Regions from separate parts of the Kitasatospora sp. NEAU-CNBT7 genome, predicted to be linked through region 1. Evidence: riboswitches for the same ligand, from Rfam matches in the RefSeq annotation. Region 1 holds a riboswitch; each other region holds the start of a gene.
The links. A riboswitch is a leader RNA that binds a small molecule or an ion and turns the genes downstream of it on or off. The one in region 1 is predicted to bind cyclic di-AMP.
Positions count from the first base shown of each region.

Region 2: linked by a shared signal. The riboswitch ahead of AC2TEW_RS08480 (transglycosylase family protein) and the one ahead of AC2TEW_RS19575 (M23 family metallopeptidase) in region 1 are both predicted to bind cyclic di-AMP.
Region 3: linked by a shared signal. The riboswitch ahead of AC2TEW_RS02710 (M23 family metallopeptidase) and the one ahead of AC2TEW_RS19575 (M23 family metallopeptidase) in region 1 are both predicted to bind cyclic di-AMP.
Region 4: linked by a shared signal. The riboswitch ahead of AC2TEW_RS34340 (C40 family peptidase) and the one ahead of AC2TEW_RS19575 (M23 family metallopeptidase) in region 1 are both predicted to bind cyclic di-AMP.

Region 1 covers NZ_JBXQQB010000014.1:46,857-54,209, forward strand. Annotated here, with positions in the region: gene AC2TEW_RS19555 (GNAT family N-acetyltransferase) at 1-665, opposite strand, end outside; gene AC2TEW_RS19560 (PP2C family protein-serine/threonine phosphatase) at 1,006-2,148, shown strand; gene AC2TEW_RS19565 (hypothetical protein) at 2,600-2,794, shown strand; gene AC2TEW_RS19570 (DUF6348 family protein) at 2,884-3,660, opposite strand; cyclic di-AMP (ydaO/yuaA leader) riboswitch at 4,153-4,316, shown strand; gene AC2TEW_RS19575 (M23 family metallopeptidase) at 4,321-5,265, shown strand; gene AC2TEW_RS19580 (hypothetical protein) at 5,552-6,205, shown strand; tRNA gene AC2TEW_RS19585 (tRNA-Gly) at 6,269-6,342, opposite strand; tRNA gene AC2TEW_RS19590 (tRNA-Pro) at 6,521-6,594, shown strand; gene tig (trigger factor) at 6,922-7,353, shown strand, end outside.
Region 2 covers NZ_JBXQQB010000005.1:11,451-18,803, forward strand. Annotated here, with positions in the region: gene AC2TEW_RS08465 (DUF397 domain-containing protein) at 1-187, opposite strand, end outside; gene AC2TEW_RS08470 (sirohydrochlorin chelatase) at 607-1,485, shown strand; gene AC2TEW_RS08475 (G8 domain-containing protein) at 1,566-3,734, opposite strand; cyclic di-AMP (ydaO/yuaA leader) riboswitch at 3,994-4,163, shown strand; gene AC2TEW_RS08480 (transglycosylase family protein) at 4,171-5,358, shown strand; gene AC2TEW_RS08485 (hypothetical protein) at 5,453-5,653, shown strand; gene AC2TEW_RS08490 (PP2C family protein-serine/threonine phosphatase) at 6,041-7,165, shown strand; gene AC2TEW_RS08495 (LacI family DNA-binding transcriptional regulator) at 7,207-7,353, opposite strand, start outside.
Region 3 covers NZ_JBXQQB010000001.1:587,777-595,129, forward strand. Annotated here, with positions in the region: gene AC2TEW_RS02670 (roadblock/LC7 domain-containing protein) at 1-8, opposite strand, end outside; gene AC2TEW_RS02675 (sensor histidine kinase) at 1-1,398, opposite strand, end outside; gene AC2TEW_RS02680 (hypothetical protein) at 1,766-1,972, opposite strand; gene AC2TEW_RS02685 (hypothetical protein) at 2,234-2,449, opposite strand; gene AC2TEW_RS02690 (TetR/AcrR family transcriptional regulator) at 2,539-3,120, opposite strand; gene AC2TEW_RS02695 (alpha/beta fold hydrolase) at 3,120-3,959, opposite strand; gene AC2TEW_RS02700 (tautomerase family protein) at 4,146-4,355, shown strand; gene AC2TEW_RS02705 (YiaA/YiaB family inner membrane protein) at 4,390-4,680, opposite strand; cyclic di-AMP (ydaO/yuaA leader) riboswitch at 4,898-5,060, shown strand; gene AC2TEW_RS02710 (M23 family metallopeptidase) at 5,072-5,980, shown strand; gene AC2TEW_RS02715 (hypothetical protein) at 6,035-6,997, opposite strand; gene AC2TEW_RS02720 (GNAT family N-acetyltransferase) at 7,048-7,353, shown strand, end outside.
Region 4 covers NZ_JBXQQB010000042.1:23,370-30,722, reverse strand. Annotated here, with positions in the region: gene AC2TEW_RS34345 (C40 family peptidase) at 41-1,069, shown strand; cyclic di-AMP (ydaO/yuaA leader) riboswitch at 1,438-1,622, shown strand; gene AC2TEW_RS34340 (C40 family peptidase) at 1,633-2,715, shown strand; gene AC2TEW_RS34335 (C40 family peptidase) at 2,969-4,033, shown strand; gene AC2TEW_RS34330 (hypothetical protein) at 4,054-5,328, shown strand; gene AC2TEW_RS34325 (carbohydrate kinase family protein) at 5,347-6,243, opposite strand; gene AC2TEW_RS34320 (glycosyltransferase 87 family protein) at 6,371-7,353, opposite strand, start outside.

The sequences.
Region 1 (7,353 bases):
CCGCCGTCCTGCTCCTCGACGAGCACGCACTGCAGCGGCGAGGCGCCGTCCCGCGCGGCGGGGGCGTCCAGCAGCGGCAGCTGCTGCCAGCCCGGGCGGCGCTCCAGCAGGCCCGGCCGGCCCGGCACCAGCCGGGCGTACAGCTCCTCGCAGGCGGCCGAGGCCACCACCGGGTCGGCCAGCCGCAGGCGCAGCGCGGGCCCCGGCAGCGCCGGTACCGAGACCTTGGCGCTCGGCAGCGTCACCGCCATCCGCCAGCTCCCCAGCCCGTAGCCGAACCGGCCGTAGATGGCCGGCTCCGACGCGGTCAGCACCGCCAGCGCCTCGCCGCGGGCCCGGACGTCGTCCAGCTGGCGGCGCATCAGCGCGGTCAGCGCCCCGCGCCGGCGGTGCGTCGGCAGCACCCCGACCATGGTGACCCCCGCCGCCGGCAGCACCGTGCCGCCGGGCACCGCCATCGCGAAGGTGAACGCGCTGGCCCCGCCGACGATCGCGGTGCCGTCACAGACCGCCAGCGAGCGGTCGACCTCGGTCAGTTCCCGCCACAGCGCACGCTCCTCCGGCGGCTCCTCCTCACCGCCGAAGGCGATCTCCAGCCCCCGGTACCAGGTCTCCCACTCCCCGGCGACCAGCGGACGGACGGTCAGGGCCCCGGATGCGGTCATGTCGGCAGTCATATGTCAGAGCTATCAGGCCCGCGGTCGGCACGCGACCGACTTTTGCGACATGTCCGGTCGAATCCGTAGGCCCGCCGGCAGCGCCCCCGGCCCCGCCGCACGCTCCCGGCCGCCCGGCGGGCGCCCCCGCCCGGCAGGCCCCGCCGGCGGCCGAAACGCGCCGGACCGCGACCGGGACACCCGGGCCTGGCCGGCCCACCCCGTCGACGGGGGCCCCGGGCGGTGGATAAGGTCGGACCCCATGGCTGGCAGAGAGCCGGGCGCACCGCCCCAGACACCCACGACGGGCCCGACCGCGACGGCGGCCGCCGAGCCCGCCGCGGCCCAGGTGCGCGCCAGGCTCTACCGGGCCCGCCGCCGGGTCCGCCGGGCCGGGGTCGACTACTTCCGCGGCGACGGCGCCGACTGGCTCGCCTTCACGGCCTTCCTGCTCGCCATCCCGCTGCTGGTCCTGCTCAACGTGGCCGTCCCCGACTGGGTCCCGCCCACCGCCCTGGTGCTCCCGATCCTGGCCGGGGCCATGCTGCTGCGGCCCGGCACCCTGGTCCTGCTCTACGGCGCCGCCGCGCTCGGCCTGTCCACCGAGTCCCTGATCCACACCGGTGAGCGGGTCGGCAGCAGCCACCCCGAGCAGTACGTCTACGGGGTGACCCCCGGCGCCGCGCTGGTGGTCGGCGCGGTCGGGGTGGCCGGCCTGCTGGTCGCCCAGTTCCGCAGCCGGGTCGGTGTGCCGTGGCGCGGCGGCGGCTCGATGCTCTTCGACCTGCGCGAACGGATCCGGGTCCAGGGCCGCCTCCCGGCCCTGCCCGACGGCTGGCAGGCCGACATGGCGCTGCGCCCGGCCGGCGGCCAGTCCTTCTCCGGGGACTTCGTGGTCGCCGCCCGCACCGGTCCGGGCCGCCGGGTGCTGGAGGCGGTGCTGGCGGACGTCTCCGGCAAGGGCATGGACGCCGGTTCCCGGGCGCTGCTGCTGTCCGGCGCGTTCGGCGGGCTGCTCGGCTCGCTGCCGGCCCACGAGTTCCTGCCCGCGGCCAACGGCTACCTGCTCCGGCAGGACTGGGACGAGGGCTTCGCCACCGCCGTCCACCTGGTGCTCGACCTGGACACCGGTGAGTACGAGCTGCTCTCGGCCGGGCACCTGCCCGGGATGCAGCGGCTGGCCGGGGCCGGCCGCTGGGAGGTGCAGGAGGCCGAGGGCCCGCTGCTCGGGGTCTACGACGGCGCCAAGTTCGACGGCGTGCGGGGGCGGCTCGGCCACGGCGACGTGCTGCTGCTGTGCACCGACGGCATGGTCGAGGTGCCCGGCCGGGACCTCACCGAGGGCATGGACCGGCTGATGGGGGAGGCCGACCGGCTGGTGGCCGGCGGCCAGTTCGGCGTCGGCAGCCGCGGCGCGGCCGGCCGGCTGATCGAGACGGTCGCCAAGGACGTCAACGACGACCGGGCCGTGCTGCTGCTCTGGCGGCGCTGAACCGGGGCCGTCCGGCGCCGGCGAGCGCGGCGGCCGGTGGTGTCAACACGCAGTGGTGATCTTCGGCCATTCCGGCACCGGGCGGGCGCAGTGGATCTCCTCGCAGGCCGACCGCCGGATTCCGCCGTCCCGGGCCGGTTGCCCGGGCCCTGCCGACGGCCCGTCAGAAGGGCTCCGCTATCGTCTCGGACGGCGGAAATTCGTCCCACATCCCGGGATCTTCGTCCCCGGCTTCCGGCAAGTCCTTTACGGAGTCCGCACGAGCGACCACACTGAGTCCGGGTGGGCTGGTCGAGACTCGGGGGATGGGGGGCGGATCGTGCGCCACGCAGCTGTCATCGGGGGGCTCCGGCTGCTCCGCGGCACTCCGGTCGCGGCGGGACGGCCTGTCCGCCAGGGGCCGTCCGGTCCCGTCCCGAATCCCCGCCATGAAATGAGGAAGTGAGTCCGGGTGGCCTTCTCCGTCTCCGCGCTGGTGCTGTTCGGCATCATCGTCGTCATCTTCATCCGCAACAAGCAGCTGAAGACCAGCCACGCGATCATCGCGGCGCTGTTCGGGTTCATGGTGAGCCAGTCCACGGCCGCCAAGCCGATCCAGGACTTCCTCACCCAGCTGGCCTCGACGATCTCCTCCGTCGCGGGCTGATCCTCCGCCCCGGCGGTCGAGCCGGTCGGCCAGGGCCGCCCGGCGCTTCGTCCTGCCCCGGCCCGGCCCCCGCCGGGCCCGGACCGGTCCTACCCGCGCTGCGGCTTGGCGCGCCGCCAGCGGCCGAGCAGCCCCGTCCGGCGGCCCGGCGCGGCCGTCACGGCGGCGGACGCGGGGCGGGCGGCGACGGCCGGCGGCTCGGGGGCCTCGGCCACCAGCAGCACGAACAGCCGGGCCCAGCAGAGGCGTTCGCCACGCGGCCAGTCCAGTGAGCGCAGCACGGCCGAGGCGCGGTCGGAGACGACCCCGTTGACCCGGACCTCGGCGACGTCCTCCCCGGCCCGGCCGCCGAGGAACAGCTTCACGCCGTTCACCTGCGGCCCGGTCAGCTCCGGACGGAGCGCCTCGGCCAGCGCCGGCAGCGGCTGGTGGTCCGCCAGCCAGTCGGCCAACTGCCGCGAGCCGAACCCGAACACGGCCGCCGGGCCCTGCACCGCGTGCCAGCCGGGCAGCTCCGGCGAGCGGTAATGGTCGCCGTGCTCGCCCCGCCGGTCCAGCAGTTCGACCACGGCGCTGGCGGTGGTGGTGGCCCACATCCGTACCGCGTTGTCGAGTTGCTCCTCCTCGGTCCGCCCGAGACCGGCCGCGCAGTCCCAGACCACCGGCCCGTCCGCCCGGCCCAGCTGCAGCACGTAGCCGAGGTCGACATGGCCGGAGCCGCCGTCGCCCGGGTGCTCGCGGACCGCCAGCGCGGTGGTGCCGGGCCCGCGCAGCACCTCGCCGTCGACGGTGAAGTGCCGTCCGAGACGCGCCATTTCGCGGATCACACTGCGCTGGATGACGTCCAGTCGGTGCTGCGGGCGCACGGCCGGCTCCTTGCTCGAATGGTGGGGCGGAATCGAACGCGTGTGAGGCTATCGGCCCTCGCCCGCGCGCGGGAAACCGCGCCGAGGGCCGGGCCGGCCGGGTCCGGACCCTCCGGTGGGGGCCGGAACGCGGCGGCAGGGGCCCGCGCGGGCGCCCGGAGCCGGGTGCGGCCACCGCGGGGGCCGGTGCGGGGGTGACCGGAGTCACCAGGAACCCGCAGGTGCGGTGACCTCGGGTGACCGGGCGGGCGCAGAACGTCCCGACGGCAACGCTGCGTCGCCCGCGAATCAGCCCGTCGTGAGCGCTTCGGCTGCGGTGGGCCGCAGGGCCGCAGCGGAGCGTGACCTTCGGCCCGGTTGATCTTATCCGGCCTTGATTTTCTTACGGGCCATCACTTGCTACGTATACGCCTCATGGGCTTTGCTTCGTGACCTGCCCGGCAAACGCCGGGTGGGGCCACCGGGCGGAACGCCGAGTCCTGCCGCTGCCCGGGGCCGACCGCACCTCATCCGTGCACGGCAGGAGCGGGGGACCCAAGGTAAGTGCCGTTTCCGGTGTTCCGGGACGGCTTGGGGTGAAGCCGCGTCTTCTCGCGGCCGGGCGATCTCCCGTCCGAACCCGACAGCTCACCTCGCAGGCGTCGGAGAAGGAACCGCTCAATGTCCGCCAAGGGCAAGCACCGTCGTCCCCGTCTGTCCCGACTGACCCGCATCGCCGTCGCCACCGGTGTCGTCACCGCTGCCGTCGCGCTCCCGGCCACCGCCGCCCAGGCGCACACCGCTGCTGACGCCCACGGCACCGTCTCCGCGTCGGCCGCCGACCAGGCCGCGCCCGCCGCCGCCGAGGCCGCTCCGGCCGCCGACCACAGCTACCAGGTGGTCCACGGCGACACCCTGTCCAAGATCGCCGACGCCCAGCATGTCGACGGCGGCTGGCAGAAGCTGTACCAGGACAACCGCCAGGTCGTCGGCGACAACCCGAACCTCATCTACCCGGGCCAGAAGCTGACCGTGGGCGGCCACCAGGCCGAGGCCCCGGCCAAGGCCTCGCGCTCCGAGCACCGCGCCCCGGTCGCCCCGGCCCCGCAGGCCGCCGCCCCGAAGGCCGCGGCGCCCAAGGCCGAGACCGCCAAGCCGGCCGCGCCGAAGACCGCCGCCCCGAAGACCGCCGAGACCCCGGCCGCCGCCACCCCGGCGACCTCGGGTTATGTCGCCCCGGTCAACGGCCCGCTCGGCACCCCGTACCACCAGGCCGGCTCCAACTGGTCGTCCGGCTACCACACCGGCGTCGACTTCGTCGTGGGCACCGGCACCTCCGTGAAGGCCATCACGGCCGGCACCGTGGTCTCCGCCGGCAACGGCGGCGCCTACGGCAACGAGGTCGTCATCAAGCACGCCGACGGCAAGTACTCGGAGTACGCCCACCTGTCCTCGATCGGCGTCTCGGTCGGCCAGACCGTCACCGCCGGCCAGCAGATCGGCCTCTCCGGCGCCACCGGCAACGTGACCGGCCCGCACCTGCACTTCGAGGTGCGCACCGGCCCGGCCTACGGCTCGGACATCGACCCGGTGGCGTACCTCGCCGCCCACGGCGTCAAGGTCTGATCCTCCCAGGAGCGACCGACCACAGCCGGTACCTGCCGCAGGCCCGGCCCGGGACACCACGTCCGGGGCCGGGCCCGCGGCATGTCCGCCACCGCCTGGCCCGGCCCGGCCCTCCGCGGGAGCGCGCCACCGCCGGAATCCCCTCGCGGTCCGGCCGCCCGGCCCGGCATGATCGCCCGATGACACCACTGCCACCCCTACCGGGCCCCCGACCACCCGACGGCCCCGCGCCGGTACGGGGGCCGGCCCCACCCGCGACCGGTCCGGTGGACCCCGGGTGCACCGCATGACCAGCTTCCTGACCCACCGGACGCACGTGCACGACGCCCGGCTCCCCGTTCACCGGCGGCACAGCGCGCTGCGCACCTGCCTCACCCGGTTCGCCCCCTACGGGCTGCGGGCGACGTACCACCACCTCACCCTCAGTGCCCGGATCCCGCGGCGGCTGGAGGACGATCCGGCCGCGCTGGTGCGGGCGGTGGAGGAACTGCACGAGGCGCGCGAGCTGTGGCGCATCCGGGCCGAGGAGTTCGAGGCGCGGCGCCGGGCGCAGAAGCGGGCCGGGCGGCGGGCCTCACCGGAGCCCCGGCCGTGGTGGCTGCGGGGCCGGGTGAGGGAGGACGGCTCGCCCCGTGCCTGGTACGACGATCCGAACCGCCACCCGCCACTGCGGCTGCCCGACTACGTCCGGCGGCGGAACGCGCTGCTGGACGGGGCCGACCTGCCCGGCTGCCCGGCCTGCGGGGACGAGGGGGCGCCGGTGGCGCAGCCGACCGGATGCGGCCGCGTCGAGCTGTGCGGCCGGTGCGGGTGGGCGCCGGCGCCGTGCCCGTGCGCGCGGGAGCACCGGATCGTGCCGGCCGCCCCGTGGAGCTGGAACGAGATCTGGCGGCGGACGCACCTCGACGATGACGGGCACCCGGTGGGCCCGGAGAGCTGACGCGCCCTCACACGACTTCGGCCCCGGGCCGGCGAGTTGGTTTCCGGCCCGGGGACGAAACGTTGGGGCGGGTGGCGAGAACCGCACCCGCGTGACCAGTTTGGAAGACTGGGGCTCTACCATTGAGCTACACCCGCGTGCGTGCAGTTGACGGCACGTCGGACTGTACACGACCGCCCGGCCGACGGTGCGGCCGCGAGGTCGGGCCCAGCGTACCTGGTCGGGGCGGTGGAGTGCACGTCGCTTCCGCTCCGGCGGGGGTTGATAATGCGCCGGACGGGGGGAGGCCGCCGTGTACGCTTCCTCTCGGCACCACGGGGTGTGGCGCAGCTTGGTAGCGCGTCCGCTTTGGGAGCGGAAGGCCGTCGGTTCGAATCCGGTCACCCCGACAGTGTGCGGCAGGGTCTCGTCCACCGGACGGGGCCCTGTTGTCGTCGAGCGCGGTGGCGGCCCCGCGGCGGGCCTGCGAGGGCACCCGGGACTCCGTCTTTCGTCCGTCTTTCGCCGTACCGGTAGGATGGGCTGCTGGCGGTAGTCCCTGTGGCATGCTCGCAGGTCAACCGCCCGAGGGCGAGGAGTCACGCTCACCGTCCGGCCCACCACGGGAGATGCAGCTCCAACCGCCCATCGCCCGTCTCGCCCGCTCGCTCGGCCGCCCCGGCCGTACCGGGCCGGGCGGAGACAACCCGACCGCAAGCCCCCTAGGAGACCCAACCGTGAAGAGCGCCGTCGAGACTCTGAACCCCACTCGGGTTCGACTCACCGTCGAGGTGCCCTTCGAGGAGCTCAAGCCCAGCCTCGACGCGGCGTACAAGAAGATCAACCAGCAGGTCACCGTGCCGGGCTTCCGTAAGGGCAAGATCCCGAACAAGGTGATCGACCAGCGCTTCGGCCGTGCCGCGGTGCTCGAGGAGGCCGTGAACGACGCGCTGCCGCGCTTCTACACGCAGGCCGTCGACGAGGGCAAGATCGAGGTCCTCGGTCAGCCCGACATCACGGACATCGAGGGTGTCGAGAAGCTCGTCGACGGTGGTGACCTCAAGTTCACCGCCGAGGTCGACGTCCGCCCGGAGATCGCCCTGCCGGACTACTCCTCGATCAGCGTGGTCGTCGACCCGGTCGTCGTCACCGACGAGGACATCGACAAG
Region 2 (7,353 bases), on a different contig from region 1:
CCTCGATCTCGGCCCGGGTGTACACCAGTGCCGGGCCGTCGGGAAAGCGCGAGTTCCGCATCGCGACGTCTCCGCCGGGCAGTGCCGCGAACTCCACACAGTTCCCCTGGGAGTTACTGTGCCGACTCTTCTGCCAGACCACACCGTCGAGGTCCGCAGCCGCCATGCCGTTGAAAGTCTCACGCATTGAAATCTCCCCGATCGACGGCGATCTCCTCACCTGACGTGATGATAGCTCGGCTTGCACGTGCATCGGCACGGGATAGCGCCCGTGCGAATGCACGCGACCGACGGCTCCTCGGAGCGGGCGCCCCGGGCCGCCTGACGGTACGTAAGCGGACATACCGCCACGAACACCCGGCGATCCGATGACCGTCCGTACACCTCGGCAAGCACGGTGTCGATCTTCAAGAGACGCCGGGCACCTCACGGGCAGTTACGTCGGCCGAGTGTGAGCCGCGTCACGATCGAAGGGCCCGGCAACTGGGTAACCACCCCGGAAAGGTGACCGCTTTGCCCGACAACATCCCTCTTGTCCAGGCCGGTTTGCCCGGTTCCTGGGATCCGGCTGCAGTAGGGGCGGGCGAATGTCCTACGATCTCCGCCATGAGCACAGCAGCGATCCCGGGCGCGCCACTGCCCGTCCGTACGCCCGGCTCCCGTGCGCGGGGGCGCCACCGTCGTCCTGAGCGCCCCGAGATCCCGGTCGGCTCCCCGGCCATGGTGCTCGCCGTGCCCGTCACGGCCGGCCCCGAGTCCCGCTCCGTGGTGGACGAGCTGCTCTCGATCGTGCGCGGCGAGCAGCCGGGCATCGAGGCGGCGGCCGCCTACCTGGACGTCAGCGAGGGCACCGAGGGCGCCGTCACGGTCGCCTCGCTGCTGGCCGAGGCCACCAACGCCGGGTACCCCGCGCCGGTCGTGGTCCCGCTGCTGACCGGTCCGCACCTCGGGCTGCAGGAGCTGCACAAGGTGGCCGCCGAGTTCGGCTCCACCGTCACCGACGCGCTCGGCCCGCACCCGCTGCTGGCCGAGGCCGTGCACGTCCGCCTCTCCGAGGCCGGACTGGCCCGCGCCGACCGCGCCCGGCTGTTCGCCATCACCACCGCGGCCGACGGCATCGTGCTGACCGTGACCGGTGGCGAGGAGGCCGCCACGGCCGCCGGGATCACCGGTGTGCTGCTGGCCGCCCGGCTCGCCGTGCCGGTCGTCGCCGCCGCGCTGGACGTCCCGGGTTCGGTGGCCGCGGCCGTCGACCACCTGCGGGCCACCGGTTCGCAGCGTCCCGCGCTCGCCCCGCTGGTGATCGGCCCGGAGGCCGACCCGGAGCTGCTGGCCGCGGCCGCCGAGGAGACCGGCTGCCCGAGCGCCGCCCCGCTGGGCGCCTACCCGACCGTCGGTCAGCTGATCGCCGGCAGCTACCTCGCGCAGCTGCCCGCCCCGGCGCCGCTCGAGGAGGAGCACGCCGAGGAGCAGCCGGAGGGCTGAGCCCCCGCGCGACCCGCGACATCGACCGGCCTCGGCCCCCGCGTGGGGGCCGAGGCCGGTTGCGTCGGTGACGGCCGGGATCAGGTCACCCGGGTGGTCGGCACGGCCGCGTCGGCGAGCCGGACGGACGGGGTGACGGGCTGGCGCGGGCCGTCCGGGACGTCGGCCGGGGTGGTGGAGGCGTTCCATGCCGGGGCCGCGGCGACGCCCTGGGACTTGTTCAGCTCGACCGCCTGGGCGTCCCCGGCCTTGCGCAGCACGATCCGCTTGGGGGTCGGCGACTCGGGGTCGAGCCACACCTCGTTGCCGCTGAACGAGCAGTCCAGCACCTGGATGTCGTCCGGCTGCCCGTCGGTGGTGGCCCGGAAGGCGACCCCGGCCTTGCGGTAACCGGTCATCCGGCAGCGGCTGATCGTCACCGGCACACCGGCCAGCTGGTGCTTGAGGGTGGAGACCGCGTAGTCGGACTGGCCGGCCGCGTCGATCAGCAGCCCGTCGAAGACGGTGCCCTTGTCCCGGCCGAGCGCGTGCACGGCGATGCCGCCGGCCGCGTTGCCGTACAGCACGCTCGAGGTGTAGTCGAAGTCGTTCAGGTAGGCGCCGTGCTCGATGCCCCAGCCGCCGTTGTGGTACGCGACGAACTGACCGACCGTGTGGTGGTGCTGGGCGTTGAGCCAGACGAAGATGCCGTTCTCCAGGTTGTTGTGCGCCAGGCAGCGTTCGAAGGTCCACACCCCCTCGCTGGTCTCCGGCCACTCGTAGCCGGAGGCGCCGGTGGCGCCCTGCACGCCGACCGCCACGCAGCCGGTCGCCTTGCTGCCGCTGCCCGCGCCGAGGCTGAAACCGGTCAGCCGGTAGCCGCGCGGGTTGGGCTCGAAGACCGTCCGGGAGGCGACGCAGGAGTCGTAGACGATGTCGTCGGAGGGGCCCTGCGGGGTGCGGGTGTCCTGCGGGCCGTCCCACCAGTAGGCGTCCTCCCAGGTGTTGTGGCTGATGCAGCTGCGGAAGGTGACGCCGTGGCTCATGTGCGGGACGAAGGCGTGGTTGCCCGCGTCGCGGACCACCACGCCCTGCACCACGGTCCCCCGGGACGCGTCGGCGAGCATGTGGAAGTGCAGCCCGTACCGGCCGAGCACCGGGTCGGTGACGGGCTTTCCGTTCCACTGCTCCTTGCCGTTGGTGCGCGGGCCGAGCCAGCGCAGCGCGGCGTGCCGGACGTCCGCGCGGCGGGAACTGGTGAGGTGGATGTGGGCCCGGCCCTGTTCGGTGCCCTCGACCCGGACGTTGCGGGTCAGGTTGAGGACCTCGGCGCCGACGGTGACGCCCGCGCCGACCGCGACCCGGGGGTGGGCGTACTTCAACGGACCGTCAAGGACGACCGTCGCGCCCTTGACCTGACGGACCGTGCGCAGGTCGTACTGGGCGGAGAAGTCGTCACCGCTGTCGGGGGCGGCGGTCGGGGTGACGGCCAGTTCGTCGCCCACCTGCCAGCCGGCGGGGGCGGCCGCGAGGGTGATGCTGGTGTCGCCGGCCTTGAGCGCACCGGCGGCCCGGACCCAGGCGGTCCGGGCGGCGCCGTCCAGCCGCAGGTAGCCGGCGCCGGTCACCCACAGGCCGGTGTCGGTGTCGACGACGGTCATGCCGCCGCCCTGGAAACGGCGCTCGTCGACCCCGGGGAACCTGACCGTGTGCACCACCGCGTCGGCGGGGGACGCACTCAGGGTGCCGCGGACCTCGATGTTGCCCGCCGAGCTGAGCGTGAGGTTCTTGTCCTTGGCGAAGACCAGCGAGCCGGCCGGCTCGATCACCAGGGACCCGACGGTGGCGTCGGTGTCCAGCAGCACCTGGTCGGTGATCCGCACCGCGCTCTTCGGGCCGGGGACGCTGCCGCCCCAGCCGGCCGGGTCGGACCAGCGGCGGCCGCCCTCGGCGACGGTCGGCGGCGGCTGTTCGGAGGGCGGCGGCGCCGAGGCCGCGGGCGACGGGGTGCCGTGCTGGTGTCCGCTCGCGGTAGGCGGGGCGGCGGTCCGGCCGGGGCCGGGGCGGCGGGCCCCGACCGGACTCTGCCGGACCGCCTCCTCGCCCGCGACCGCGGCGACGATGCCGACGGCCCCCCAGATCAGCAGCGCACGGCGGCTGCTCCCGGCGGGCCGCTTGGGCGCGCCGCGGTGCGAATGGGGCCGGCGGGCGGGGGCCGGCTGCTCCCCGCCCTCGCCCGGCGGCTGCGGCGGTCTCTGCTCTGGCTCCACGGTCGGTCGTCCCTCCCGGGCCGCAGGTCCGGCCCTGTCGACTGCAGCATAGGCAAGTCCCCATCCGTTAAAGGCTTTTGCGCGAAAGCGAGCGATTATGAACGGTCCGGGCGAGGTTTATCGATCATGAAGGCCATGCGCGGGCGATGTGACGACGCTCACACATATTTGCGGTTTCAACTTATCTCTGCCTAATGTCCTCCCACGTTCGTGGTCACACGGACCCAGCCACCCGGAACGCCGAGTCCTGCCGCCGGGTGCGCTGGCAGTGCCGAAAACGCACCGCGGCAGGAGCGGGGGAACCAGGTAGGTCGCCCGGAAGCGGTACGCCAGTACCAGGACCGGGCTTGGGGTGAAGCCGTGCTCAGCGCGGCCGGGCAACTCCAGCCCGAATCCGACAGCTCACCTCGTAGGCGTGGGAGAGGAACGCGTCTTCATGCTGCCCATCAGCGCCTCCAAGCGTGCCCGTCGCATCATCGCCACCACCGGTGTGGTCGGCATCGGTCTCACCATCCCCTGCCTGACCGCCGGTTCGGCCTCCGCCGCCTCCGTCGCCACCTGGGACAAGGTCGCCCAGTGCGAGTCCTCCGGCAACTGGAGCATCAACACCGGCAACGGCTTCTACGGCGGTCTGCAGTTCACCTCCAGCACCTGGGCCGCCTTCGGCGGTACCTCGTACGCCGCCCGCGCCGACCTGGCCACCAAGGACCAGCAGATCGCCGTCGCCGAGAAGGTGCTCGCCTCCCAGGGCCCCGGCGCCTGGCCGGTCTGCTCGGTCCAGGCCGGTCTGACCAAGGGCGGCGAGGCCCCGCAGATCAACACCGGTGCCGCCGCGAGCGCCCCGGCCGCCACCGCCGCCAAGCCGGCCGCCCCGGCCGCCGCCCCGAAGCCCGCCGCCGCGCCGAAGCCGGCCGCGCAGCAGGCCGCCCCCCAGCAGGACACCCACCAGTGGGCGGGCAAGCAGTGGGACGGCAAGCAGTGGAACGGCCACCAGGGCGCCCACGACTACACCGTCCGGGCCGGTGACTGGCTGTCCCAGATCGCCGAGAAGAACCACGTCCAGGGCGGCTGGGAGAAGCTCTACGAGCTGAACAAGTCGGTCCTCACCGAGGGCGCCGACGTCATCTACCCGGGCCAGCACCTGAGCCTGGGCGACGACACCGCCACCGCCGCGCCGGCCGCCCCGGCCGCCGCGCCGAAGCCGGCCACCGCCGCCCCGGCCGCGGCCACCGCCGCCAAGCCCGCCGCCGCCACCCAGGCGACCGGCTCCAAGGCCGCCGCGATCAACTTCGCGCTGTCCAAGGTCGGCCAGGCCTACGTCTACGGCGGCAGCAGCGACGGCGGCTGGGACTGCTCCGGCCTGACCCAGGCCGCGTACCGTCAGGCCGGCGTCTCGCTGCCGCGCGTCGCCGCCGACCAGGCGGACACCACCACCCGGGTCTCGCTCGACTCCCTCCAGCCGGGCGACCTGCTGTTCTGGTCCAACAACGGCAGCAACTCGGGCGTCTACCACGTCGCCCTGTACGTGGGTGACGGCAAGTACGTCGAGGCCGCCAACCCGCGTGCGGGTGTCCGGGTCGAGACCATCGCCGACTACGCGCCGGACTTCGCCGGCCGGATCTGATCGGGGATCCACCGGGCCGCAGCCCTCGGAGACCTTCCAGGTTCCGGGGGCGGCGGCCTAGGCTACGGCGAGTCGACTCCGAGGAGCGCCCGCCATGGCCAAGGTCACCATCACCCTCGACGCCGATCTCGCGATCGAGGTGATGCTCCAGTCCGGCACGAGGAATCCGCAGGACGCGGTCGAGCTGATCGTCCGTGACTACCTCGACCGCACCCGGCGCACCGAGGCGCGGACCGGCGACGCGGCCGACCAGCAGCGCCTGAACCACCGCAGGCCGGTCGTCGAGGAGGGCTGAGGAGCCGGACCCGACGCCCTCACCCCCGAAGACGTGCGTGACGGCCCGGAGACCTCCCGTCCCCGGGCCGTTCGCCGTACCCGGACCGGGCCGGTCCCCGGGCCTGTCCGACCGTCCGCGGCGGATCGGCGTGCGGCCCCGCCGGCTCCACCGGCCCCGGGGCGGAGAGGGTGCCCCCCATGCGCGGCGGCCCGGCCGGTCACGCCGGACAGCAGCCCTCGTACCGGGTGGAATCGGGCGATCCACCGAGGCTCCGGACGGGCTCCCGGCGCCGGACCCCGGCGGGAACGGCCCGACGGCCCCTGGCGTGCCGCCACCGGGTGGGCCGGGCGCCCGGCGGCTAGAGTCGGGGCAGATGGCCCACCGGACGGGGGATCGTGATCGCCCATGGCGTCGACTTCCACGCAGTGGCCCCGCTACGTGCGGGCGGCCCCGTGGGCGCTGGTGGTCGCGGGCCTGGTCTGGGACTCGCTCTCCCCCGCCGACTACTGGGGCGACCCGATGGTGGCGGCCGCCTCGGTGCTCGCCGGGGCGCTGCTGTCACTGCGCGACACCGTCGCGGTCGGCGCCGCCGTCCTGGTCGGGATCCTGGTGCTGACCGTGCTGGACGGTTCGGTCGGCACCACCGCCGGCTACCTGGAGCTGGCCAACACCGCGTTCGCCGCCCTGATCGGGATCTGGGTCAACCGGGTGGTGGCCCGGCACGGCCGCCGTCTGCAGGCGGTCCGCTCGGTGGCGGAGACCGCCCAGCGCGCGGTGCTGCCCGCACCGCCGGCCAGGGTCGGCCGGCTGGAGGTGGCCGCCCGCTACCGCGCCGCCCACACCGACGCACTGATCGGCGGTGACGCGTACGCGCTGCAGCGGACCCCGTTCGGGGTGCGGGCGCTGATCGCGGACGTCCGGGGCAAGGGGCTGCCTGCGGTGGCCGCCGTCTCGGTGCTGCTGGGCGCGTTCCGGGAGCACGCCGACGGCCTGCCCGATCTCGGCGCGGTCGCCGACGGCCTGGAGCACTCGCTGACCCGGGAGGCCGCCGAGGCGACCGAGGAACTGCGGATGGAGGGCTTCATCACCGCGCTGCTGGTGGAGTTCACGCCCGGGCCGGGCGGGCTGCGGCTGCTGAACTGCGGGCACCCCGGGCCGTACCTGCTGTCCGCCGACGGCTCCCGGGTGCGGCGGCTCGACGCCCGCGAGCCGGGGCTGCCGCTGGGGATGGGCGGACTCGGGGCCGGGCGCCCGGCGGTCGAGGAGTGGCCGTTCGCTGCCGGGGACACCCTGCTGCTGGTGACCGACGGGGTGACCGAGGCGCGGGACGCCGCCGGACGGTTCTACGACCCGGCTCGGCGGCTGGCGGGCCGGGGCCCGTTCGACGGTCCCGGCCGGGTGATCGACACGCTGATCCGGGACGTCGACCGGTGGACCGGCGGGCCGCGCGACGACGACATGGCCGTCCTGGCGCTGACCGAGAGCACCGCGGGGAGCCCGGCCTCCGGGCCCAACTCCCCGCCGCACTAGACCTCGTACCGGCCTCCCGGACCGCCCCGGACCGGCAGGCGCTACCGGCCGCCCCCGGCCGCGCCGGTGGAGCCGCGCATCACCAGCTCGGGCTGGAACATGAACTCGACCCGCTGGGTGGCGTTGCCCCCGACCTCCTCCAGCAGGGCGTCGACGGCGGCGGTGGCCATCGCCTCGACCGGCTGGCG
Region 3 (7,353 bases), on a different contig from region 1:
GTGGTCATGGAAATCTCCGGAGCGCTGGGGAGGTCGGGGGGATTCGGGGGCGGACCCCGCCGGCCCGGCGGGCGGGCGGGGGGCGTCGGACTGCCGGTCCTCCCGGGCGGCCGACCGGCCACTCGCGGTACCGGCCTGGAACAGGGCCATGAAGGTCTTGGCACCGTCGGCGGAGCGCGCCGGCGGCGCGGCGGCCCCGGGCTCGACGGGCGGCCGCGGCGGACCGTCGGTGCCCCGGCGGTTGGCCCGGCGGGGCAGGGCGCCGGGCTCCGGCGCGGCCGGTGCGGCTGCTGCGGCCGGTCCGGCGGGCGGGGCGGGCGCGGCACCGTCGGGACGGGCGGGGGCGTCCGGTCGCGCGGTGTCCTTCGGCTGCGCGGCGCCCGACGGCCGGGAGACCAGGGCCGAACGCTCGGGGCCGCCCGGCGCGGCCACCGCGCGGGGCTGCGACGGCACCCGGGCCGGCGGCGCGGGGAGGACCAGGGTGCCCGCCGGGGCCGGCGGCAGCGCGGTCGGCAGCGGCTCGGTGAGCAGGGCGTTCGGCAGCAGCACCACCACCCGCACACCCCCGTACGGGGAGGGCGCCGAGCTGAGGGTGACCCGGAAGCCGTACTGCTCGGCCAGCCGGCCGACCGCCGCGAGCCCCAACTGCGGTACCTCGCCCAGCCGGGAGACCTCCAGGCTGCCCCCGCCCGCCAGCGCCGCGGCGGCCTTCTCCACCGCCTGCTCCGGCATGCCGACACCGCAGTCGTCGATCTCCACCACCGCGCCGTTGTGCACCGACATCAGCGTCACGAACACCTGGGTGGACGGCGGCGAGTAGCGGGTGGCGTTGTCCAGCAGCTCGGCCACCGCGTGGATCAGGGCCTCGGCGGCCGCGCCGACCACGGCGGTCTCGATCCGGCTGCGCACCACCACCCGCTGGAACGGCAGGATGCGGGACTGCGCGCCGCGCACCACGTCCTCCAGGGCCACCGGCTCGGGCCAGTGCCGGCCCGCCCGGGCACCGCAGAGCACCGCCAGCGTCTGGGCCAGCCGGGCCTGTTGGGCCGCCGCGTGGTCCGCCTTGAGCAGGCCGTCGAGCAGCGCCGGGTCGTCGTGGGTGCGCTCCATCTCGTCCAGCCCGGCCTGCTGGTCGTGCGCCATCACCAGGATCCGGCGGGCGACGCTCAGGAAGGCCCGCCGGGTGGCGGAGTTGAGGTCCTGCTCCTGCTGGACGGCGGCGTTCTCGGCCGAGCGGCGGTCGAGCGCCTCGGCCAGGTCGGCGCGCAGCCGGTCGAGCTCCAGGTCCTGGTCGGCGAGCCGACCGCGCAGGGTGACCGTGACGGCATGGAACCTCGCGGCGGCCACCAAGGCGAGGACGGCGAGGCCGCCGGCTGCTGCTCCGCACCACTGAGTCATCGTCACGCGGCGAAGTCTAGGGCGATGATCCTACGTTCGTGTGAACCGATCGGTCGTCAATTGAGCTTAATCAGTCAAACTTTCACAGGATGGTGGAATCCTCCAACTCCCCCACCTGGACGCATCGGTGCTGGTCGCCGACGAACTTGACGGCGTACACGGGGCGTCCCGCCCGGCGCCCTCGATCCGATGATCAGCCGGAACTGCTCCTCGCCCGGTGGCCCCGTCCCGGCCGTCCCGGGCCGCACGCCGGCTCCGGCCACCCGGGCGCACCCCGGCGGCAGCGCTGCGACGGGCTCCGGCCGGGCGTCGCACTCGGTCACCGGCACGGCCGCGACGGGCAGCCGGGCGGAACCGAGGGGATGGACTACTGGCCGTCCGACGCGCCGTACGGCTCCTGGGCGCGGGCCGGGACCGGGCGCAGCGCGCGCAGGCCGCGGGCCACGGCGTACGCCCGGGCGAGGTGGCCGCCCGTGGTGGCGCCGGCCGCGGGGGCGCCCGGGCGGGCGGTGCCGGTCCGCTGGGCGGGGACCAGTCCGGCGGCGGTCCGGGAGGGCTCCACGGTCTGGGGCATCTGTCCACGTCCTCGGGGCTGCCGGAGCGCTGGGAGCGTCCGGGTACCCACCAAGTCTCACCCGCGGACTGTGACGGAACGGTCTCGAAACCCACCCGAAGCCATACCGGCGCCCGGTCGGCCACGGTCAGGAACCGGTCGTCCCGGGTCGGTTCCGGTCAGCGGCGGACGTGCGGCGGATCGGGGCCGGTGGCGGCGGACAGCACGAGGGCCACCCGGTGGTCCGGGTGGCCCAGGAGCAGGTCGGGCGGGCGGGGCCGGTCAGGCCTGGATCCCCGGCAGGCCGTCCAGGCCGTCCAGGTCGGGGCTGCCGCCGGAGACGGTGCCGAGCAGGTCGACCGGGACGTCGGGGGCGGTGATCGCGTCCGGGACCGGGCCACGGTCGCCGGCGGGGGCCGCGTGCGCGCTGGGGGCGGTCAGGGAGGCCACCACACCCACGGCGAGGGAGGCGACGGCGAGCATGCTTCGCTTCTTCATGCCCTGCCCAACGCCCGACGGCCCCGTCAGGACACGGGTGGCCCAGCGCCTGCCCCGCGCCCGGCGGCGGGCCCGGCCCGCGGCCGGACTCAGGCGGGCGCCCGGCCGGGCCAGTCCCGCAGCCCCGCCGTCAGGACGCCGGTCACCCGCTGCTGGGTCACCGTCAGGTCCTCCGCCAGTTGGAAGCCGCCGCCGGTGGTCAGCGAGGCGAAGCCGTGCGCCACGGCCCGGACGGTGCGGGTCGCGTGCACCGCCTCCGACCCGGTCAGCCCGTAGCCGCGCAGCACCGCCATCACCACCTCGACCAGCCGGGTGGCCGCCGCGGTCAGCGCGGGGTCGGCCGGATCGGGCGCCTGCGGTATCGCCGCGTACCGCTCGGGGTGCTCGCGGGCGTAGCGGACGTACGCCGCCACCAGTGCCTCCACGGCCTCGTCCGTGCTGCGCCCGAGGGCGGCGGCGCCCAGCCGGTCGGCCAGTTCCTCGGTGACCCGGACGGCGATCAGCCGGCGCAGTTCGGCCAGGCCGCCGGGCACGTGCTTGTACAGCGAAGGGGTGGCGACCTTGGCCCGGGCGGCGACGGCGGCGAGCGTGAGGGCTTCGCCGCCCTGCTCGTCGAGCAGGGCCAGGGCGTGGTCGACGACGGCGGCGGGGGTGAGTCCGGCCCTGGGCATCAGGCGACCTCGTGCAGGAAGGGGAGCAGAGCATCGGCGGTGGCCTGCGGGAAGCCCGCCATCGGGTAGTGGCCGCCGCCGTCGATCATCACCTTACGGCCCTTCAGCGCGGCCGCCTGGCGGTCGGCCACCAGCTCGGGGTCCGGGAAGTCGACGTCCTTGGTGCCCATCAGCACCAGGGCCGGGCAGGTCACCGCGGCGGTCCAGCCGACCGGGGCGGAGTCGCCGGAGACGTAGCCCCGGGTGGCGGCCTTGCGGCCCGGCTCGCGCAGCATCGCGACCAGCCCGGCGCGGTAGGCGTCGAAGTCGGCGGGGCGCGCGGTGGGGAAGTAGAGCTTCTGCGCGGCGCCCCACAGGGCGGGGAACTGCACCAGGGCCGCACCGAGCGTCTTGACCAGCGCCTTCTGGAAGGCGTTCGGCGGGAGGTTCTCGATGAAGGCGTCGATCAGCACGATCCCGGCCACCAGCTCGGGCCGGTCGCCGGCCACCTTGACCACGGTGGCGCCGGTGTAGGAGTTGCCGGCCAGGACGGCGCGCCCGATGCCCAGGTGGTCGAGCAGGGCGACGACGTCCGTGGCGATCGCGGCCGGGGAGTGGTCGGTGAAGCCGGTCGAGGAGTCGCCGAGGCCGCGCAGGTCCATGGTGATCACCCGGTGGCCGGCGGCGGTCAGCAGCGGGACCAGGTGGCGGTAGGTGGCGCGCCGGTCCAGCATCCCGGGCAGCAGCACGACCGGCACGGACCCGGCGGCGGCGCCGGACCCGGCGGACCCGGCCGCCGAGTCGTCGAAGGCGATCCGGCCGCCGGGAACGGTGACGTACTGGGTGACGGTGCTGTTCATCGCTGCCTCCTGGGCTCCTCGGCGGATGCCCGGCCGGTCCGGCGAGCTCCCGTGACCACAAAGCTAATGCTAATAGCCTTAGCCGTCAAGGGTGCCACGGGGGCATCCGCGGCCCTGGGGTAGCGTGCGGGTGATCACGGTCCCGGGTACCGGCCCCGCCCGCCGGTTCGAGCGCCAGGAGGCGTCGTGCCCTTCATCAACGTCAAGCAGCTGTCCGGCCGCAGCGACGACCAGAACGCCGAGATCACCCGTGCCCTGACCGAGGCGTACGCCAGGGTGACCGGGGTGGATCCGGAGAAGATCTGGGTCGCGGTGGAGGAGATCCCGCCGACCCACTGGTCGGCCGGCGGCGAGACCTTCGCGGTGCGGAAGGCGAAGGAGTCCGGGGGCGCGTGACGCCCCGGCGGCCCGTCCGGCCGGCCGCCCGGGTTCAGGCGCCCTCGACCCGGAACGGGTCGTGCTCGGCGAGCAGCTTGTCCAGCCTGGCCTGGTCCACCCGGCTGGTCAGCTCGTCCGCCTCCTGGCGGTCGCGGATCACCTTCGCCAGCGTGAACGCCGAGGTGATCTCGTACAGCAGGCCGACGGCGAGGAATCCGCGCATCCAGGCGTTGACCGGGAGATAGGCGATCCCGATCGCCAGGGCCGAGGTGGCGAGTGCGAAGGAGACCACGGCCTGGCCGAAGTACGCCGCCGTGGTCCTGGTCTGCATCTTTGCGGTCATGCCGGTAGGTTCTCCAACTCGCCTTTCCGGCACATGAGTACGGATACTCAACCGGTCGGTAGCGGTCCGTCACCGCCGGCGGGCCGAATCCGGGTGAACCGCCCCGGGCGCCCGGTTCGGGTGCCAAAGTGTTGTCCAGGGCGCTTGGAATCATGGCCCTCATGGGATTAACTTTCGATAACGCAGCGCGGTACGAAACGCCGTAGCCAGACGGCACCGTGCGCCATCGCTCAATCCGCGGGCACGCCCTCAACCGGCGGGCCCGGGGAGCCGGGGAACCACGTTCCTTGGGGTGAATCGGCGGGGCCCCGGCCCGGCCGTAGGAGACCTTCCTGCTCCGAACCCGTCAGCTAACCCGGTCGGCGAGAGGGAAGGAAAGGAGCACGCCTCAGTGGCGTCGACGCACCCGCTCCAGGGCACGGCCGCAGGCACCCAGCTGCTCGACCACCCGGGGGACCGCCCCCACCCGGTGGAGGGCCACCCGGTGGACCTGGGCGCGGACGCCTCCCGGCACCGGATGCCCCGTCAGGCCAGGAGCGGCGGACCGCTGCTCGGCGTCACCGCGATGACCGCGGCCCTCGGCGCCACCGGCTTCGGCGCCGCCACCCCCGCCCAGGCCGCGCCGGTGCCCGCACCCGCGGTCACGGCCGCCGACGCCGCCGGCGACGGCGCCCCGTCCGCCGCCGACCCGGGCCTCGCGCTCGCCGCCCGGATCCAGCAGCAGGCCGACGGCCGCGCCGCCGCCGAGCAGGAGGACGCCCGGCTCGCCGCCGCCCAGGACGCCGAGGCCAAGCGGGCCGCCCAGCTCGCCGCGTACGAGACCGCCGCCCGGCAGCAGACCCCGCAGACCCAGCCGCAGCAGCCCGCGCCCGCCGCCGCCCCGCAGCCGGCCGTGCAGCCCGGCGCCCCGCTCGCCCTCCCGGTCACCGGCTACACCCTGACCGCGCACTACGGGCAGTCCGGCTCCTACTGGGCCCACCTGCACACCGGCCTCGACTTCGCCGCCCGCACCGGCGCCCCGGTCGGCGCGGTCGCCGCCGGCACCGTCACCTCGGCGGGCTGGTCCGGCCCGCACGGCTACCGGGTGATCCAGACCCTGCCCGACGGCACCGAGATCTGGTACTGCCACCTCTCCCGGATCGCCACCGCCGCGGGCGAGGTCGCCCCCGGTACGGTGCTCGGCGCGGTCGGCGCCACCGGCACCGTCACCGGACCGCACCTGCACCTGGAGGTCCGCCCCGGCGGCGGCGCCCCCGTCGACCCGCTGGCCTGGCTGCAGGCACACGGCCTCAACCCGTAGGCCGCCGCCCCGACCCGACGGGCGGGCCACCGCCTCGACCCGTGGGCCGACGCCTCAACCGGCGGGCCACGGCCCGGCGTCGCCCTCGGCGTCGGCGGCCTCCTGCGCCGCCGCCTCGCGGGCGGCCAGGTACTCCTCGATCTCCTCGTTGCCGGGCTCCGGCGCCAGGTCCGGGTACTCCTCGACCAGCAGCGCCGGCAGCCCGGGCACCGTCCACTCGCCGTACAGCCGCAGCGCCTCGACGGTGACCGCGGCCTCGAAGCCGTCGAAGTCGCCCGCCAGCTCCTCGGGCATCGGGCGGCCGAGCGCCGTCAGCTCGGCCAGATTGCGGTAGCTGCGCTGCATCAGACCCTGCTCCAGCAGCAGCCGGGCGCCGTCGGTGGCCATCCCGATCATCAGCAGCCGGGTCGGGCCCCAGCCGCCGTCCCGCTCCTCCGGCTCCAGACCGGGCGCCGCCGCGTACACCGCCAGGCGCTGCTCGGCCGTCAGCTCCCGGAAGGCGTCCAGCCAGCCGCGCACCGCCTCCGGATCGGCGGTGTCCACCCCGTCCGCGCGCAGCAGCAGGGCGTACAGCCGGGGCCAGGTCACCAGGTCGGACCGGCGCAGCAGCCCGCCCAGCACCTCGCCCTGCCACTCGGCCTCCTCTCGCAGCCGCTCGTACCGCTTGGTGTTCAGCCGCCGGGCCGCCCGCTGGTGCTCGATCAGCGCCAGCACCGCGTCGCCGTACCCCTGCGCGCCGCCCGACCGCCCGTCGCCGCCCGGCTGCCCGTCGGCGTCCGGCTGTCCGGACAGGTCGGGCTGCACGTACAGGTAGAGCCGCTCGTACAGCAGCTGCTCCAGCAGCGCCGAGCTCAGCTCCGGGTAGCCGTCGTGCATCCGGGCGCCACTCAGCTCCAGCAGCGCCAGCACCGTCCGCAGCGCCTCCTCGGGCACGGCGGGCCGCCCGGCCTCGGCCGCGGCGGCGAGCAGGTCGGCGGCGCGGGTGTGCGGGATGAGCTGCAGATCTTCGTCATTCACGGACAAACCGTAGCCGGTGCCCGGCGGCCGCCCGGGTAGGGTCGGGCGCCATGGACCAGGTACGGCTGTCCGGCCCCCGGCTGACCCTGCGCGAGTACGCCCACACCCCGCAGGAGGTGGCGGCCCTGCACGCGGTCCTCGGCGACCCGGACACCGTCCGCCATCTCGCCTTCGAGCCGTACGGCTTCGAGGACTGCGCCGACCAGATCGAGCTGTACCTGGAGGAGGCCGAACGCGAGCCCCGCACCGTCTACCGCCTCGCCGTCCGCCGCCGGGCCGACGGCGAGCACGCGCCCGCCATCGGCACCGCCGCCCTCACCCTCGAGGGCGACCGGGCGGCGCAGCTCGGCTTCGCG
Region 4 (7,353 bases), on a different contig from region 1:
CTCGTTCGGGTGAGTCCAGCAGGAAGAAGGAGCTACCCCCTTGGCCTCCCACCGCCGTCCTAAGCAGCCGAGCCGTGCGCGGGTGACCGTGCTGACCGCTGCCGCAGCGACCGCGGTCGCCCTGTCCGCCCAGGTCAGCGCCCACGCGGCGCCCGCCAAGCCGAACAAGGACGAGGTCAAGGCGCAGGTCGACAAGCTGCTCGACGAGCAGGAGCAGGCCGCCGAGCGCTACAACGGCGCCAAGGAGCGGGCCGACCAGCTGCGCAAGCAGGCCGACCAGCTCCAGGACCAGGTCGCCCGCGGCCAGGGCCAGATGACCGAGCTGGCCTCCGGGCTGGCCGCGGTGGCCGGGCAGGAGTACCGCTCCGGCGGTGTCGACCCGTCGATGCAGCTGATGCTCTCCGCGGACCCGGACGGCTACCTCGCCCAGGCCTCCAGCTTCGAGCAGGCCGCCAGCACCCAGGCGGACACCCTGAAGTCGCTGAAGGACCAGCAGCGCCGGCTGGACCAGCAGAAGCAGGAGGCCGCGACCGTCCTCGCCGAGCTGGACCGCTCCACCCAGGCGCTGAACGACGCCAAGGCCGAGGTGCAGTCGAAGCTCCAGGACGCGCAGAAGCTGCTCAGCCAGCTGAGCGCCGCCGACCGGGCCGCCGTGCTCGGTGACAAGGCCTCCCGCAGCGACTCCCGGTTCGACCTCAGCAACCTTCCCCCGGCGAGCGGTTACGCCGCGGCCGCGGTCGCCGCCGCGATGAGCAAGCAGGGTTCGCCGTACGTCTGGGGCGCCACCGGCCCGAGCAGCTTCGACTGCTCCGGCCTGATGGTCTGGGCCTACGCCAAGGCCGGCGTCTCGCTGCCGCGCACCTCGCAGAGCCAGGCCACGGTCGGCGTCAACGTCGGCACCAACATCGCCAACGCCCAGCCCGGCGACCTGGTCATCTACCACAGCGACGCGCACCACGTCGGGATGTACATCGGCAACGGCCTGGTGGTGCACGCCCCGCACACCGGTGACGTGGTGAAGGTGATGAAGGCCGACGCGATGCCGATCAAGACGATCCGCCGGGTCTGACACCCTGTCCCATATCGGACATTCGGTGTCACTCGGGATGAACTGACGCCGCTGCAGCTCTCCATGGACGCCCGGACGGGTCGAGATCGCGCTGTGATCTCCGACACGTCCGGGTGTCCCATTATCCGGCCATATTCGTAATACTTATCGGCCGAGCGTAGATGTCCCGTCACTGTCGGTCGTAATCACAATCGAACTTAGCCAGAATTACGACTTTTTTCTGACAACGATTTGAACGGATCACGGATGGGTTACTAGGGTCATCCCACGGACCGCCGCCCAGTCGTCCATCCAACCCGGGTGGCAACGGTGGTCGCCGCCGAGTCCGAGACGCAGCTGGGCAGTTCGACTGCCCACGGGGAAGCCCCTGACGGGGGTCGCTGTCGATCGGAGCCGGGGAACCACGTTCCTCGGGGTGAATCGGCGCCAGGTCGGCCGCCACGGCGGCGCGCGGAGGTCCGCGTGCCGGACGGGTGGCCGGTGAGGCGTCGTAGGGCGTCTCTTCCGGCCCGAACCCGTCAGCTCACCCGGTAGGCGGTGTGAGGGAGAAGGAGTCCGCCTTCGTGGCGTCCCATCGTCGTCCCAAGCCTGCCGGCCGGGCCCGTGTCTCGATCCTGACGGCTGCCGCCGCCACCGCGGTGGCCCTGTCCTCGCAGGCCGGCGCGCACGCCGACCCGGCCCCCAGCAAGGACCAGGTCAAGCAGCAGGTCGACACGCTCAACGAGCAGGCCGAGGTCAAGACCGAGGAGTACAACGCCGCGGTCGAGAAGGAGCAGGGGCTGCAGAAGCAGGTCTCCCAGCTCCAGGACCAGGTCGCGCGGCAGCAGGCCGAGGTGAGCACCATTCAGGGCAGCCTGGGTGAGATCGCCGCCGAGCAGTACCGCACCGGCGGGATCCCGCAGACCGTGCAGCTGATGCTGTCGGCCAGCCCGGACTCCTTCCTCGGCCAGGCCGGGGCGATGAACCAGGTCGGCAGCTCCCAGGCCGACGTGCTGAAGTCCTTCAAGGGCGAGCAGGCCAAGCTCGACCAGCAGAAGGCCGAGGCCGAGCAGAAGCTCGCCGAGCTGGACTCCACCACCCAGCGGCTGAAGGCCGACAAGGAGGAGATCCAGGGCAAGCTGGCCCAGGCCCGCAACCTGCTCGACTCGCTCACCCAGAAGGAGCGCGACGAGCTCGCCGCGGCCGAGGCCAAGGCCGCCGCCGACGCGAAGGCCAAGGCGACCGGCGGTCAGAGCACCGAGCGGGCCTCCCGCGACGCGGCCCGCACCGACGTGGCCGTCAACGTGCCGGCCGGCTCGCACGCCGCCGCCGCCATCGCGGCCGCCCAGTCCAAGCTCGGCACGCCGTACTCCTACGGCGCGGCCGGCCCCGACAGCTTCGACTGCTCGGGCCTGATGAAGTGGGCCTACGCGCAGGCCGGTGTGTCGCTGCCGCGGACCTCGCAGGAGCAGCGCAGCGCCGGGACCAACGTCGGCACCAACATCGCCAACGCCCAGCCGGGCGACCTGATCATCTACAACAGCAGCGCCAGCCACGTCGCGCTGTACGTGGGCAACGGCCAGGTCATCCACGCCCCGCACACCGGTGCCGTGGTGCGCTACGAGACGGCGACCATGAGCCCGATCAACGCGATCGTCCGCCCCTGACGCGGTCCGCACCCTTCGTCCGCCGGCCCGGCGCTCCCCGTGAGCGCCGGGCCGGCGGCGTTGTGCCCCGGGCCTGCGAGGCTTCGCGGCCTTGGGCCAGGTGTCCGATTAGTGGTCAAATATTCGCTACTGGAGGGGTTTGGACTAGATCGCCGTGACTCGCTAACGTCTGCCCCCGGACCTCCGCGAGGACGGCCGCCCCCGCCCGGGGCGGCGGCGGTGGCCCGGCCCGAGGAACGGGAGTCGCCGCCGCATGACCGTGCACCGCCGTCCCCACCTGCCGGGCGTCCGGCGGCTCGCCCGCGCGCTGGCCGTCACGGCCGCGACCACCACCGCCCTCGGCGTGACGGTCGCCGGCAGCGCCCGGGCGCTGCCCGGGCCGCCCGCCGAGCCGGTCGCCAAACAGGACGTCAAGGCCCAGGTCGACCGGCTCTACGACGAGGCCGAGCAGGCCAGCCAGAAGTTCGAGGCCGCCCAGGAGTACCAGCAGCGGCTGCAGAACGAGACCTCGGTCCTGCAGAGCCAGGTCGCCACCGGCCAGGAGGACCTCAACCGGCTCCGGCAGGACCTCGCCGCCCTGGCGGGTGCCGAGTACCGGGCCGGCGGGATGGACCCCGGCGTCCGGCTGATGCTCGACTCCGACCCCGACGCGTACCTGGCCGGGGCCAGGGCGCTGGACCAGGCCGCCCAGCGGCAGAACGACACCCTGCGCCTGGTGCTCGACCGCCAGCGCCGGCTCGACCAGCGCCGCTCCGAGGTCGGCGCCAAGCTCGCCGAACTGGAGGAGGTCCGGCGCGCGCTGGCCCAGAGCAGGTCGGAGGTCCGCGGCCGGCTCGCCAAGGCCCAGCGGCTGCTGAACGGCCTCGGCTCCGCCGAGCGGGCCAGGATGGTCGCCGACGACGCCCGCGCCGCCGAACAGCGCGCCACCCGCGGGACCGACCGGATCGACCTCGGCGACCAGCCGCCCTCCTCCGGCCGGGCCGCCGCCGCGCTGGCCGCCGCCGTGAGCAAGATCGGATCGCCGTACGTGTACGGGTCGACCGGTCCCCGTACGTTCGACTGCTCCGGTCTGATGTACTGGAGCTGGCGGCAGGCCGGAGTGACCCTGCCCCGCACCTCGCAGGCGCAGGCCTTCGCGGGGCAGCGGATCAGCCTCGGCGAAGCACGGCCCGGAGACCTCGTGATCTTCTACAACGACATGCACCACGTCGGCATGTACGCCGGCGGCGGCGTGGTCGTGCACGCGCCGTACCCGGGCGCCCGGGTCCGCTACGAGAGCGTCAACGCGATGCCCGTCTCCGGGGTGGTACGGGTCTGAGCGGCGAGCCGGAACAGCTGGTGACCAACCTGCCCCCGGGGTCCGGGGACGGGCGGCCCGTGCTGTCCCGGCGCACCGCGCTGCTGCTCGCGGCCGGCGGCCTGGCCCAGCTCTCGCTGCCGCTGCTGCGGCCGGCCGCCCGGCCCGCGGCGGCCGTCGCGCCGGGCGCCGCACCGCTGCGCCCGGTGGTCGAGGACCTGCTCGCGCGCCGGGCGCAGGCACTGCTCGGGCTGGACCGGGCCGCGCTCGCGGCCGGCACCGCGCCCGCCGCGCAGCCGGCCCAGCAGGCCGCGCTGGACCGGCTGGCGCAGGTGCCGTTCGCCGCGCTGGCCTACCGGCTGACCGGCTTCACCGAGCCGCCGCCGGAGGCGGACCGGATCACCGTCACCGCCGAGCTCGACCACCGGCTGGCCGGGCTGGACGACCATCCGGCGACGCTGACCCGGCGGCTGGCCCTGGTCCGGCTCGCCGACGGCTGGCGGCTGGCGGAGGACGAGCCGGCCGGCGCCCCCGCGCTGTGGGACCTCGGTACGGTCCGCGCGGTGCGCGGTGCGCACTGCCTGGTGCTGGGGCTCGCCGAACAGGACCGGGTCGCCGAGCTGGCCGCCCGGGCGGACCGCGCGGTGCCGGACGTCGACGCGGTCTGGGGGGATGCCTGGGCCGGTCGGCTGCTGCTCGAACTCCCCGCCACGGAGGTCGACTTCGCCCGCGTGCTGGATGTCGCACCGGAGGCCTACCAGGGCATCGCGGCGGTCACGGTGGCCGCCGCGGGGGCGCCCGAGCACACCCCGGCGGACCGCATCGTGGTCAACCCGGAGGCGTACCGGGGTCTGAGCGAGCTGGGCCGGCGGGTGGTCGTCACGCACGAGGCCACCCATGTCGCCACCCGGGCCGACACCCACGCATGGACCCCGATGTGGCTGTCCGAGGGCGTTGCCGACCACACCGCGTACCTGGGCACCGGGCGGACCGCCCGGCAGATCGCGCCCGCGCTGGCCCAGGACGTCGCGGCGGGCCGGGCGCCGACGGCGCTGCCGACGGACGCCGCGTTCACGGCGGGCACCGAACGGATCGGGCAGGCGTACGAGCTGTCCTGGCTGGCCTGCGAGGTGCTGGCGCGGGAGTTCGGCGAGCGCGGCCTGGTCGGGTTCTACCAGGAGTACGGCCGCTCGGGTCGGCCCGCGTCCGGGGAGAGCCCGGACGCGGTGCTGGACCGGGTGCTGCGGGCGCGGCTGGGGATCAGCGCCGCGTACTTCACCGCCCTGTGGACGGCGGAGGCGGCCCGGCTGGCCTGACGGCGGCCGGCCGTACGGTCAGCGCAGGGCGGCGGCCAGCCGGTCCGGGCCGATCAGCGCGGTGTGGGTGCCCGCGGAGGTGCAGGCCCAGGCGCCGGCGGCCGCGCCGGCCCGCATGCACTCCTCCACCGGCCGGCCGGCCAGCCGGCGGCTGAGGAATCCGCTGACGAAGGCGTCGCCCGCGCCGTTGCTGTCGACCACGGGCCGTCCGGGGTCGGTGGCGGGGAAGTGCCGGACCTCGTCCCGCTCCCGGGTGAGCAGGTGGCTGCCGTCCGCGCCCGCGGTCGCGACCACCAGCTCGGCCCGGCCCTCGGCCAGCACCGCGCGCATCACCTCCTCGTGCCGGCCGCGGCAGCCCGCGGCGGACAGGAAGACCAGGTCGGCGCCGAGCGCGTAGTGGCGGTGGTGCGGGTTCACGCCGTCCCAGGCGTGCAGATCGGTCGAGCAGGTCACGCCGAGCCGGTGGACGTCCGGGAAGAGGTCGCGGGTGACACCGGTGATCGACAGGTGGACGTGCCGGGAGCGCTCCACCAGGGGCAGCCAGAACTCCCGGGGCAGCCGCAGGCCGGCCGGGTGCCGGGCGTCGTAGAAGGACAGCCGCCGGCCCGCGGCGTCCACCAGGTTCACCCCGCGCGGGGTGCCGGCGGGTGCGGGGACGTGGCTGAAGTCCAGGCCGTGGCGGCGGCAGGCGGCCAGTACCAGCTCGCCCTGCGGATCGTCGCCGAGGAAGTCGGCGAACTTGGTGCGCAGGCCCAGGGTGTGGCAGCCGAGTGCGACGCCGGTGCCGGTGTGGCCGGCGTGGTCGGACACCGGGGGGACCTGCACCGAGTCGGCGTCCGGCAGCTCCAGCCGCTCGACCCGCACGATCGTGTCGACCCCGGCGCCGCCGACCACCAGGACGTCGTACTCGGGCATGGCTTCCCCCAGGGCGGTACGGCCGGACGCGCCGCACCGGGCGGTGCCGGGCGCAGGCCGATGCTGCCAGGGCCGCGGGGCGCCTGCAAGGCCTTGCGGAAACTTTCAGGCGGGGAGGGCGGCCCGCTCAGGAGGAGGAGCCGCGCCCGACCGGCTGGTCCAGTCCGTCCAGCAGGGCCTGCTCGTACGCGATGCCCGGGCGGACCGGGTAGCCGACCGGGGCGGGCTCCGCCGGGGCGGGCAGCACCACGGTGGTGGCCGGCTCGATCCGGCGGGTCGACCGCCAGAGCCGGCGGCAGGAGATCACGGTGGCGGCCAGCAGGGTCAGGTTGCGCAGGCTGATCACCGCCACGCCGAGCAGCTGGCTCTTCTGCACCTGCCCGAACAGCAGCGGGAACTCCAGCGTGGTCAGCACCGCGGCGACCAGGATCAGCACCGCGACCGGCTTCTGGCCGGTGCCCCGGACGGTCAGGCAGACCGCGGCCAGGCCGATCAGCCAGATCATGTACTGCGGGCTGATCACCCGGCTGGTGACGGTGAACACCAGCAGCGCCGCCAGCGCCGCGTCGAACGGCGTCGACGGCTGCCAGCGGGCCGCCCGCAGCCGCCAGACCAGCAGCCAGCCGAAGCCGATCGCGGTACCCGCCAGGGACAGCTTGGCGATCACCGGCACCCAGGGGCCGAGCATCTCCTGGGCGCCGTAGTTCATCGTCACCTGGCCGTCCCAGGCGCCGAACAGCCGGGCGAAGTGCAGCGGGAGGGCGCCCAGGGACTCGATCTCGATCCCGCGTTCCTTCTGGAACTTCAGGAAGTCGAAGGCGCCGTTCATCCCTGCGGTCAGCAGGAAGCCCAGCGCGGCGGCGGTCGCGGCGGCGGACGTCCAGGAGCGCCGGGTGCGGCGCCCGCGCGGGGTGCCCGCCAGCGCCAGCACCGGCCAGACCTTGATCAGCGCGCCGAGCCCGAGCAGCAGCCCGCCGAGGGCCGGCTTGCGTGCCACGGCCAGCAGCCCGACCACGGTGACGGCGGTCACGATGATGTCGTACCGGCAGTAGACCGTCGGGCCGAGCAGCGGCACCCCGACCACCCACATCCAGGCGCCGGTGAAGCTGC